One region of the Carnobacterium divergens DSM 20623 genome, then DNA from elsewhere that is predicted to be linked to it. Evidence: a T-box and tRNA genes for the amino acid it is inferred to sense, from the RefSeq annotation. Region 1 holds a T-box; the other holds one or more tRNA genes.
The links. The T-box of region 1 lies ahead of serS (serine--tRNA ligase). A T-box ahead of a tRNA ligase gene usually reads a tRNA of that ligase, here a tRNA-Ser.
Positions count from the first base shown of each region.

Region 2: it encodes a tRNA-Ser, which carries the amino acid that the T-box ahead of serS (serine--tRNA ligase) is inferred to sense. The anticodon was not compared.

Region 1 is NZ_JQLO01000001.1:2,356,336-2,361,510, forward strand. Features, by position in the region: gene croR (response regulator transcription factor CroR) at 1-142, shown strand, start outside; gene BR52_RS11250 (sensor histidine kinase) at 192-1,328, shown strand; gene BR52_RS11255 (serine hydrolase) at 1,508-2,833, shown strand; T-box leader at 2,974-3,209, shown strand; gene serS (serine--tRNA ligase) at 3,269-4,549, shown strand; gene msrA (peptide-methionine (S)-S-oxide reductase MsrA) at 4,690-5,175, shown strand, end outside.
Region 2 is NZ_JQLO01000001.1:356,831-362,005, forward strand. Features, by position in the region: rRNA gene rrf (5S ribosomal RNA) at 1-42, shown strand, start outside; tRNA gene BR52_RS01715 (tRNA-Val) at 68-143, shown strand; tRNA gene BR52_RS01720 (tRNA-Lys) at 145-217, shown strand; tRNA gene BR52_RS01725 (tRNA-Leu) at 257-341, shown strand; tRNA gene BR52_RS01730 (tRNA-Thr) at 355-430, shown strand; tRNA gene BR52_RS01735 (tRNA-Gly) at 435-506, shown strand; tRNA gene BR52_RS01740 (tRNA-Leu) at 560-648, shown strand; tRNA gene BR52_RS01745 (tRNA-Arg) at 652-725, shown strand; tRNA gene BR52_RS01750 (tRNA-Pro) at 763-836, shown strand; tRNA gene BR52_RS01755 (tRNA-Ala) at 851-923, shown strand; tRNA gene BR52_RS01760 (tRNA-Met) at 952-1,025, shown strand; tRNA gene BR52_RS01765 (tRNA-Ile) at 1,043-1,116, shown strand; tRNA gene BR52_RS01770 (tRNA-Ser) at 1,150-1,239, shown strand; tRNA gene BR52_RS01775 (tRNA-Met) at 1,277-1,349, shown strand; tRNA gene BR52_RS01780 (tRNA-Asp) at 1,406-1,479, shown strand; tRNA gene BR52_RS01785 (tRNA-Phe) at 1,494-1,566, shown strand; tRNA gene BR52_RS01790 (tRNA-Gly) at 1,577-1,647, shown strand; tRNA gene BR52_RS01795 (tRNA-Ile) at 1,660-1,733, shown strand; tRNA gene BR52_RS01800 (tRNA-Ser) at 1,765-1,852, shown strand; tRNA gene BR52_RS01805 (tRNA-Glu) at 1,873-1,944, shown strand; tRNA gene BR52_RS01810 (tRNA-Ser) at 1,968-2,057, shown strand; tRNA gene BR52_RS01815 (tRNA-Met) at 2,095-2,167, shown strand; tRNA gene BR52_RS01820 (tRNA-Asp) at 2,224-2,297, shown strand; tRNA gene BR52_RS01825 (tRNA-Gly) at 2,310-2,380, shown strand; tRNA gene BR52_RS01830 (tRNA-Ile) at 2,393-2,466, shown strand; tRNA gene BR52_RS01835 (tRNA-Ser) at 2,498-2,585, shown strand; tRNA gene BR52_RS01840 (tRNA-Glu) at 2,606-2,677, shown strand; gene yidD (membrane protein insertion efficiency factor YidD) at 3,677-3,916, opposite strand; gene BR52_RS01855 (DUF5105 domain-containing protein) at 4,068-5,135, shown strand.

The DNA of each region.
Region 1 (5,175 bases):
CTGGCAACAAGAAAGCTTAGTATCAGCTAAAACAGTCATGGTTCATGTGAGCCATTTGCGCGACAAAATCGAAGAAGCAACTGATGGCGAAAAAGTCGTACAAACTGTTTGGGGCGTAGGTTATAAAATCGAAGATCGATAAAATTTGTACTTGGCAACCAGTTCTATGATTGAGGAGATGAAACAAAAAGTTGAAGTTAACTAGAAAAGAAAAAAGCGAATTGATATTTGAAGGATTTATTACAGTAGGGTTGATTTACTTACTCTATTTAGCTGTTTTAATCATTTTTGAACGCTTTGTGTACACATCACCAGACCTAGTCAATAATATTTGGATTTTTAAAAATTCATTTACAATTGGAGAACGCCAAGTTCACTCATACAAATTGATTTTTGTTACTCTGTTAGTTATTGTGGCAATGATTGTTTTATTTTGGCGCTTAAAACGTCGTTACAAACAAATGCAATTACGTCATGTTATTAGCGAGTTGCATTACATTGCAGAAGGTCATTACGATCATCGCATTCCTTTTGAATTAAGTGGCGACATGAATAAAGTTATCGACAGTATCCATGTGTTAGTGGACAGTACCGTGAGTGCAATGGAAGAAGAGCGTAAGATTGAGCAATCGAAAGATGAGCTGATTACGAATGTCTCTCATGATATTCGCACACCTCTAACTTCTATTATTGGTTATTTGGGATTAATCGAGGATAAACAATATCAAAGTCAAGAAGAGCTACTAAAATACACACATACGGCATACATTAAAGCCAAACAAATGAAAATATTAGTTGAAGATTTATTCGAGTACACAAAAGTTCGTCAACATACAACACCGTTAAACCTTACACAGTTTGATATGGTAAAGCTATTAGAGCAACTAGCAGCTGATTTTGAATTAGATGCTAAGAAAAAGAACATGGTCATTGAAGTGATTCAACCAGATTCTGAAATTATGATGGAGGCAGACACAGAAAAAATTGTGCGCGTCTTTAATAATTTAATTTCCAATGCTTTAAAATATGGTGTTGGCGGTAAAAAAATCACGATTGAAGCGCAAAAAGTTGGTAAAGAAGTCATTATTTCAGTCAGCAACGATGGGCCGGAAATTCCAGAAGCTTCTTTAAATCAATTATTCGATCGTTTCTACCGCGTAGAAGAATCGCGTTCACAAGAAACGGGTGGAACAGGCTTAGGCTTAGCGATTGCACAAAGTATCGTCGCGTTACATGGGGGATACATTTATGCGAAATCAGATAAAGAATTAACACGTTTTGTACTGCACTTACCATTAAAGCAAGTACAAAACAGTGAAACAAAATAATGTTTCACGTGAATCATTTTAGTTTAAAAAGCTGAGAACAGAGGGATTAATCTTAGCTTTTTAATTTGTTTTAAAGAATAAAAAGAACCATTTTAATTTCAGAAAAAAACTTGTTTTTTAGTGATAATTTCGCTAACATAGAGAAGTCAATAAAAACGATATTGAGGAGAATTTATTACATGAAAAAATTAAATAAATACGGCGTGATTTTTGCTGTCGCGTTAATGATAGGAACTATTTTTCCATCTTTCTTGATGGGCGCTCAAACAGCATCAGCAGCTGAAGCACCAGAAATTAATGCAGCTGCTGCATTTGCAATTGAAGCGAAGACAGGAAAAGTATTAGTGAACAAAAATGGTGATGAAAAATTAGGAATTGCATCAATGACTAAAATGATTACAGAATACTTAGTTTTAGAAGCTATTAAAGATGGGAAATTAAAATGGGATCAAAAAATCACCATTGATGACTACAGCTACAAAACAAGTCAGAATTCTGAATTGTCAAATGTTCCATTACGTTTAGGTGAGCAATATACCGTAAAAGAATTATATGAAGCAATGGCGATTTACTCAGCTAACGCAGCAGCAATTAGTTTGGCACAGGCTGTTTCAGGAAGTGAGCCTCAATTTGTGGATGCGATGCGTGAAAAAGTTATTTCATGGGGAGCAAAAGCAGAAGATATTCATTTAGTAAATGCAACAGGTTTAACAAACTCTGATTTAAATGGCAATATCTATCCAGGAAGTTCTGAAACAGATGAAAATATGATGACAGCTCGTGATATGGCGCTGGTTGCTCAACATCTATTGAATGATTTTCCAGAAGTTCTTGAAACAGCGAAAATTCCAACCCTCGATTTCAGAAAAGGAACATCAGATGAAATTCATATGGAAAACTGGAACTGGATGCTGCCAGGCTTAATTTACGCTCGTGATAATGTTGACGGATTAAAAACCGGAACAACAGATATTGCCGGTGCATGTTTTACTGGAACTGCTGAAGAAAATGGCATGAGAATTATCACTGTCGTAATGAATGCAGGCGATGGCGAAACAAATAAAGGTGCTCGTTTTGAAGAAACAGCTAAAATGATGGATTACGCTTTTGATAATTTTGAAATGAAAGAATTAGTCAAAAAAGGTGACACAAATAAAGCCTTAAAAGCTATTAACGTAGCAAAAGGAAAAGAAGATAGCGTGAAATTAGTAATGGATACTAACGTAAACGCAATCGTTCAAAAAGATACAGAAGTTAAAAATTTAAAAGTAACCTATACTGAAAAAGAAGGCTTACTAAATAGCGATAAAGAATTAGTAGCTCCTATTAAAAAAGGAATGGAAGTTGGAACAGCTCAAGTAGCCCCAACTAACGATACTTTAGGCTATATCAACGGTGCGACAGGACAAGAAGTAAAAGTAGTAACAGCATCAGAAGTTGAAAAAGCTAATTTTTTTGTTTTAACAGGTCGTGAGATCAAATCTTTTTTCACTAATTTATTTTAACCATTAGAAGGAGCAACCAGTTAAAAGGTTGCTTTTTTTTTATTGGAAAAGTTTAGGTAGGATAATTTTTTGAAAATAGATTTTTAGATTGCATTTTTCTCGTTACTTAGGTATGATAAGAACACAGCAAGTAAATAAAGTCGAACGTCAGTAGCGTGACATAGTAAATCAAATAAATACAAGTAGAGAGTCAGTGGTTGGTGAAAACTGATGGTTTGTTTTTTTGAATCCCTCACGCGAAGTAAACAATGAACCCATTTGGCCCAAATTGTTTCGGAATCAGTCCGTTATCAAACTGTTATTGAGTGTAGATACATGTTGTAGTGTGTCTAAATTTGGGTGGTACCGCGAATTTTCGAGCCATTTCGTCCCATAAGTATATGTGGATGGAAGGGCTCTTTTTATTTTTATTAAAAACAGAAAGGAAGATGAACAATGTTAGATATTAAACGTTTAAGAAGTGACTTTACAACCGTAGAAGCAAAATTAGCAACTAGAGGTGTAAAAAAAGAATTATTAGAAAATTTTGTCGTATTAGACAATAAGCGTCGTGAATTAATTGTCGAAACTGAAAATTTAAAAAAATACCGTAATGAAGTATCAGGTGCGATTGCAACGTTAAAACGTAACAAGGAAAATGCAGATGATAAAATTACAGAAATGCGTGAAGTTGGCGATAAAATAAAAGGATTAGATGAAGAATTAGCAGCTATTGATGAAAGCATTAATGAAATTGCTGCAGGATTGCCGAATCTACCTAATGATTCTGTACCAATCGGTAAAGATGAAGAGGATAATGTAGAAGTACGTCGTTGGAGTGAACCTGCTACATTTGATTTTGAACCAAAAGCTCACTGGGATATTGCAGAAGAATTAGATATATTAGATTTTGAACGAGGAGCGAAGGTATCAGGAAGCCGTTTTGTATATTACAAAGGGTTAGGAGCAAGACTGGAACGTGCCTTGTATAATTTTATGCTAGATTTACACACTGGGGAACATGGTTATCAAGAAATGTTGACACCTTATTTAGCAAATAGCAGATCAATGTATGGAACTGGTCAATTTCCAAAGTTCAAAGAAGATGTTTTCCAAATTGAAAATGAAGATTTAACGATGATTTCAACAGCAGAAATCACTTTAACAAACTATTATCGTGATGAATTTATCCCAACAGAACAATTACCTGTTTATTTCACAGCCCTAAGCCCAGCATTTAGATCAGAAGCAGGTAGTGCAGGACGTGACACCCGTGGTTTGATTCGTTTACACCAATTTAATAAGGTTGAAATGGTGAAATTCAGTAAGCCTGAAACGTCATATGATGAATTAGAAAAAATGACTCATGATGCCGAAACAGTTTTACAAAAGTTGAATTTGCCATACCGAGTATTGGCTTTATGTACAGGAGACATGGGTTTTTCAGCTGCTAAAACGTATGATTTAGAGGTTTGGATCCCAGCGCAAGAAACTTTCCGTGAAATTAGCTCATGTTCAAACTGTGAAGATTTCCAAGCGCGCCGTGCGATGATTCGTTACCGCAATGACGAAGGAAAAACAGACTATGTTCATACGTTAAACGGATCAGGTTTAGCAGTAGGAAGAACATTTGCAGCAATTTTAGAAAACTACCAACAAGCAGATGGATCAGTCAAAATTCCAGAAGTATTAGTTCCTTATATGGGTGGCGTTACAGAAATCCGTAAACCAAAATAATTATTACCGAAGACTCTCTTTCCTTTTAAGGAGAGGGAGTTTTTTTAGGTCACTTATTTTTACCAAGGCGAATTAATTGTCACTTACTCTTAAGATGCTATACTTAAATTGTTATTTATATAGAAGAAAGGGGTAGTATAATGAGTAAAAAACAATTAGAAAAAGCAATATTTGCTGGAGGCTGTTTCTGGTGCATGATAAAACCTTTTGATACAGAGCCCGGTATTATCTCTGTGGTGGCAGGTTATACAGGAGGTCATACGATTGCACCGACTTATCGAGAAGTTTGTAGTGAAACCACAGGACATACAGAAGCTGTTGAAATTACCTTTGATCCGACAATTTTTAGCTATCAGCAATTAGTTGAAATTTATTGGAGACAAACCGATCCGACAGATGCCAGCGGTCAATTTGCAGATAGAGGTTCATCCTATCGACCTGTCATATTTTATTTAAATGAAGAACAACGAAAGGTTGCAGAAGCATCCAAACAAGATCTAGCTGAAAGTGGCCGTTTTAAAGCGCCAATAGTAACAACAATTGAACCTGCTAAACCATTCTATCCAGCTGAAGAATACCATCAAGACTATTACAAAAAAAATCCCTCTCATTATAATGGCTACCGA
Region 2 (5,175 bases), 2.0 Mb from region 1:
TAGTTAGGGGTTTCCCCTTGTGAGGGTAGGACGTTGCCACGCAGATTATTTATTTTAAATTTCATATGGAGGTTTAGCTCAGCTGGGAGAGCATCTGCCTTACAAGCAGAGGGTCAGCGGTTCGATCCCGTTAACCTCCACCATGAGTCATTAGCTCAGTTGGTAGAGCATCTGACTTTTAATCAGAGGGTCGTAGGTTCGAATCCTACATGACTCATAACTAAGCATTTCAAATGTGTAGTTATGCCATACTTTTGCGGGTGTGGCGGAATTGGCAGACGCACTAGATTTAGGATCTAGCGCCTAACGGCGTGGGGGTTCAAGTCCCTTCACCCGCACCATTTATTTTATATAGCCGGCTTAGCTCAGTTGGTAGAGCATCTGATTTGTAATCAGAGGGTCGAGGGTTCAACTCCTTTAGCCGGCACCATTTTGCGGAAATAGCTCAGTGGTAGAGCACCACCTTGCCAAGGTGGGGGTCGCGGGTTCGAACCCCGTTTTCCGCTTGTTAGACTAATAATAAGATTGCCCAGATTGAAAAATCTGATCCACATTCCATGCCGGGGTGGCGGAACTGGCAGACGCACAGGACTTAAAATCCTGCGGTGAGTGATCACCGTGCCGGTTCGATTCCGGCCCTCGGCACCATTTGCACCCATAGCTCAACTGGATAGAGTACCTGACTACGAATCAGGCGGTTAGAGGTTCGACCCCTCTTGGGTGCATTCTTTAGAAATAAAGATCATATCTTCGAGTTCAAAACGGGAAGTAGCTCAGCTTGGTAGAGCACTTGGTTTGGGACCAAGGGGTCGCAGGTTCGAATCCTGTCTTCCCGATTGATTTTAATTATGGGGCCTTAGCTCAGCTGGGAGAGCGCCTGCCTTGCACGCAGGAGGTCAGCGGTTCGATCCCGCTAGGCTCCACTTTTAAAAACTTAGATATAATTATTTTGGCGGTGTAGCTCAGCTGGCTAGAGCGTCCGGTTCATACCCGGGAGGTCGGGGGTTCGATCCCCTTCGCCGCTATTAAATGAATAGACCTCGGACCTTTAGCTCAGTTGGTTAGAGCAAACGGCTCATAACCGTTCGGTCGTAGGTTCGAGTCCTACAAGGTCCATTGATATATTCAAATATTCATATTATTTTTTTCGGAGGATTACCCAAGTCCGGCTGAAGGGAACGGTCTTGAAAACCGTCAGGTGGGTAAAACCACGCAAGGGTTCGAATCCCTTATCCTCCTTACTACTTTTTATTAAGTAGAGAAACATTTAAATTATCGCGGGGTGGAGCAGTTGGCAGCTCGTCGGGCTCATAACCCGAAGGTCACAGGTTCAAGTCCTGTCCCCGCAATTTCTCTAAAACACTTGTTTAAAGAGAAGAAGTGACGCAATACAACATACATTTTTGGTTTGGTAGTTCAGCTGGTTAGAATGCCTGCCTGTCACGCAGGAGGTCGCGGGTTCGAGTCCCGTCCAGACCGTTAGAAATATATTTGGCTCAGTAGCTCAGTTGGTAGAGCAATGGATTGAAGCTCCATGTGTCGGCAGTTCGATTCTGTCCTGCGCCATATTTATTTTGCGGGTGTAGTTTAGTGGTAAAACCACAGCCTTCCAAGCTGTTGTCGCGAGTTCGATTCTCGTCACCCGCTTTTACGTTTTATGGGCCTATAGCTCAGCTGGTTAGAGCGCACGCCTGATAAGCGTGAGGTCGATGGTTCGAGTCCATTTAGGCCCATTGTAAATAAATACTTTTAAAATATTGGATTGGGGAAGTACTCAAGTGGCTGAAGAGGCGCCCCTGCTAAGGGTGTAGGTCGTTAACGCGGCGCGAGGGTTCAAATCCCTCCTTCTCCGTATTTTAATTTTAATAAAAAGGCCCGTTGGTCAAGCGGTTAAGACACCGCCCTTTCACGGCGGTATCACGGGTTCGATTCCCGTACGGGTCATAGTTTTATAAAAACTTTTTTTCGGAGGATTACCCAAGTCCGGCTGAAGGGAACGGTCTTGAAAACCGTCAGGTGGGTAAAACCACGCAAGGGTTCGAATCCCTTATCCTCCTTACTACTTTTTATTAAGTAGAGAAACATTTAAATTATCGCGGGGTGGAGCAGTTGGCAGCTCGTCGGGCTCATAACCCGAAGGTCACAGGTTCAAGTCCTGTCCCCGCAATTTCTCTAAAACACTTGTTTAAAGAGAAGAAGTGACGCAATACAACATACATTTTTGGTTTGGTAGTTCAGCTGGTTAGAATGCCTGCCTGTCACGCAGGAGGTCGCGGGTTCGAGTCCCGTCCAGACCGTTTTATAGTATTGCGGGTGTAGTTTAGTGGTAAAACCACAGCCTTCCAAGCTGTTGTCGCGAGTTCGATTCTCGTCACCCGCTTTTTTTTTTTATGGGCCTATAGCTCAGCTGGTTAGAGCGCACGCCTGATAAGCGTGAGGTCGATGGTTCGAGTCCATTTAGGCCCATTGTAAATAAATACTTTTAAAATATTGGATTGGGGAAGTACTCAAGTGGCTGAAGAGGCGCCCCTGCTAAGGGTGTAGGTCGTTAACGCGGCGCGAGGGTTCAAATCCCTCCTTCTCCGTATTTTAATTTTAATAAAAAGGCCCGTTGGTCAAGCGGTTAAGACACCGCCCTTTCACGGCGGTATCACGGGTTCGATTCCCGTACGGGTCATTGAGTCTTCTGATTATCAGAAGACTTTTTTTGTTTTATAAACGAATGAAAAGACATTACTGAGAGCTACCTCGGTAATGTCTTTTTCATTCGTTTATCATTTTTGGGTAACAAATACTTTAATCAAGGCTGTAATACATAGTAAGATAGTAAATAGTATTTGGAACAGATTGATTAGTTTTATTTTGTAACTAGTAGAGTGATTGATTTTATTTACTTGAAATAATTGTATGACTTTTATTGCTAGTGGGATACTTAGTAATAAAAGAAAAATCCAGTTTTTAAGATAGTTAGGAAGATAGAGACTTAAAAAGGTAAAAATATAGGTACTTAGAATAAGGGAAATTAGATATAAAAAAGATTTTTTTGAGGTTATTTTCGTTTGCAAATCTACTTCAACGAGCTGCTTACTGTAGCCTATAAATACATGCAAGATGATTGATGAAAGGCTCCAATAATAAAGTTCTTTAGATATAAAACCAGTTTGGATATAAAAGCTAATGTAAGTCAAGATTCCTCCTTTAAATAAACTTGTTAAAATTAAAGAATATAAACTCAAGCTTAAATTATACGGAATATATTGAAGATGGATGACGATACTATAGAGCAGAAGTAAGATCCCAATTAAAAAGTTATTTGATAGTGTAAAGTAAAACATAAGTAGTAAATTTAAAATTTCAAAAAGAATAATTGGTAGTAACTTTAATTCATGTTTTTCTTTTTGGTGATAAGCAAAAATTTTTTCAAGAAATTGATTTAGTAGAACAAATAAATACAGTAGTAAAAATGAAGTGAATTTGAAGGAACTAAATTGAATAGAAAGAACTGTTCCTAATAAGATTAGTGTGAATGGGGATATAAAAATAAGAAATAGGGGATTAAAAAATAAGGTACGTGTGAAATTTTGTCTCATTTGAATCAAATAAAAAAACTCCTTTTAAGATAGACTTCTTCTATTTTACCAAAAAAAGAAGAAGTATACAGCAAAAAGAGTTTAAATTAATTAATGTTCATGCCTTTTTTTTCAGGAACAGGATCGTAGCCACCTTTAACAAATGGGTGGCAACGTAGAATGCGCCAAATTCCCATTCCAGTTCCTTTTATTGCACCGAATCGTTCAATTGATTGAATCATGTAACTAGAACAAGTAGGAGTATATCGGCAACTTGGAGGAAACATTGGGGATATAAATTTTTGATAAAATTGAACAAAGCCAATTAGTATTTTTTTTAACATCATTCATCTACCTTTATATTATTCATGTATGCTTATGGTAGTGTAACTTGAGTAATAAGTCAAGAATTAATTAAAAAACATTTGATATGATAACAAGTGTATGGTATCATTTATAATGAAAGTTTTTTAAATAAATATTAATAGGAGTTGGAAAATGAAAAAGAAAATGTTGTTGTTATCAGTACTTCTAATAACTTTAGTAGTTGCTGGATGTGGGGGAAATACAAAAAATTCAAAGAGTGATGACAAACCGATTGCTAAAAGTAAAGTAGCAGAAGTTCAAATTGAAAAAGGTGAATATGTTGTTCCTTTTAGTGAGGATGGAGAAGGCGGATCAGATACTTATATTGCTTTACAAGTTAAAGTGAAAAATAAAAGTAAAGAGCAAATGTACATTACAGCGGATAATTTCGCTCTGTATGAAAAAGGTGAAGATGAAAAAATTAATCCAATTACCGACTATAAAAGTGGATTTAAAACATCTGAAGAAGGCGGAAAATTGTCTGCTGATAAAAGTTTAAAATTAACTATCTTATTCAATGTCAAAAAGGATAAAGAATACTCCTTAAATTTTGCAACGAATTCATTTGATGAAGACAATAAAAAAGATGTTGAACTTGCGGTTGATCAAACGCAATACAAAGATAGTTTGAAAAAATTAGATGAACCTAAAAAGGCTTTAGATGCTTATATGGATGTTGTTTTTTTAAATAAAGAAAATGAAAATTATGATAATTTAGTATCGACTAATAGTGAAGAGGCAATTGCAGAATTCAAAAAAGCTTTTAATAAAGTAACAAAAGATTATGTTGTTTATAATTACAAACCAACAGATGATGAGTTAACAACTTTATTTAAAAATTATCAAGAAACTGAAGCTAAAAGAGCTACGATTGAAACAAAATTACTTGGTAATACTGGTGAAAAAGCCCTAGTGGAAGTTAAATTTAAAGGTTTATCAAATGATTCTATTATTGACATTATTAGAGAATACAAAGAAGAATATAATGATGAGAATGACACTTATGATTCTGAAAAATCTGAACAATATGCTCTTACAAAATATCCAGAAATTTTAGAAAAAAGTGAACTTGGGGAACCAAGAAATGATATTAAAGTTTTACTAACTAAAAAAGCCGGAAAATGGGATATTAGTATGAAGAGTAATGTAGATGCTTCAAATGAAAATCTGTTACGTGCTTTTACTGGAAATGTAGATTAATTATTTTATTAAGCCTGTGCTATATTTATAGTATGGGCTT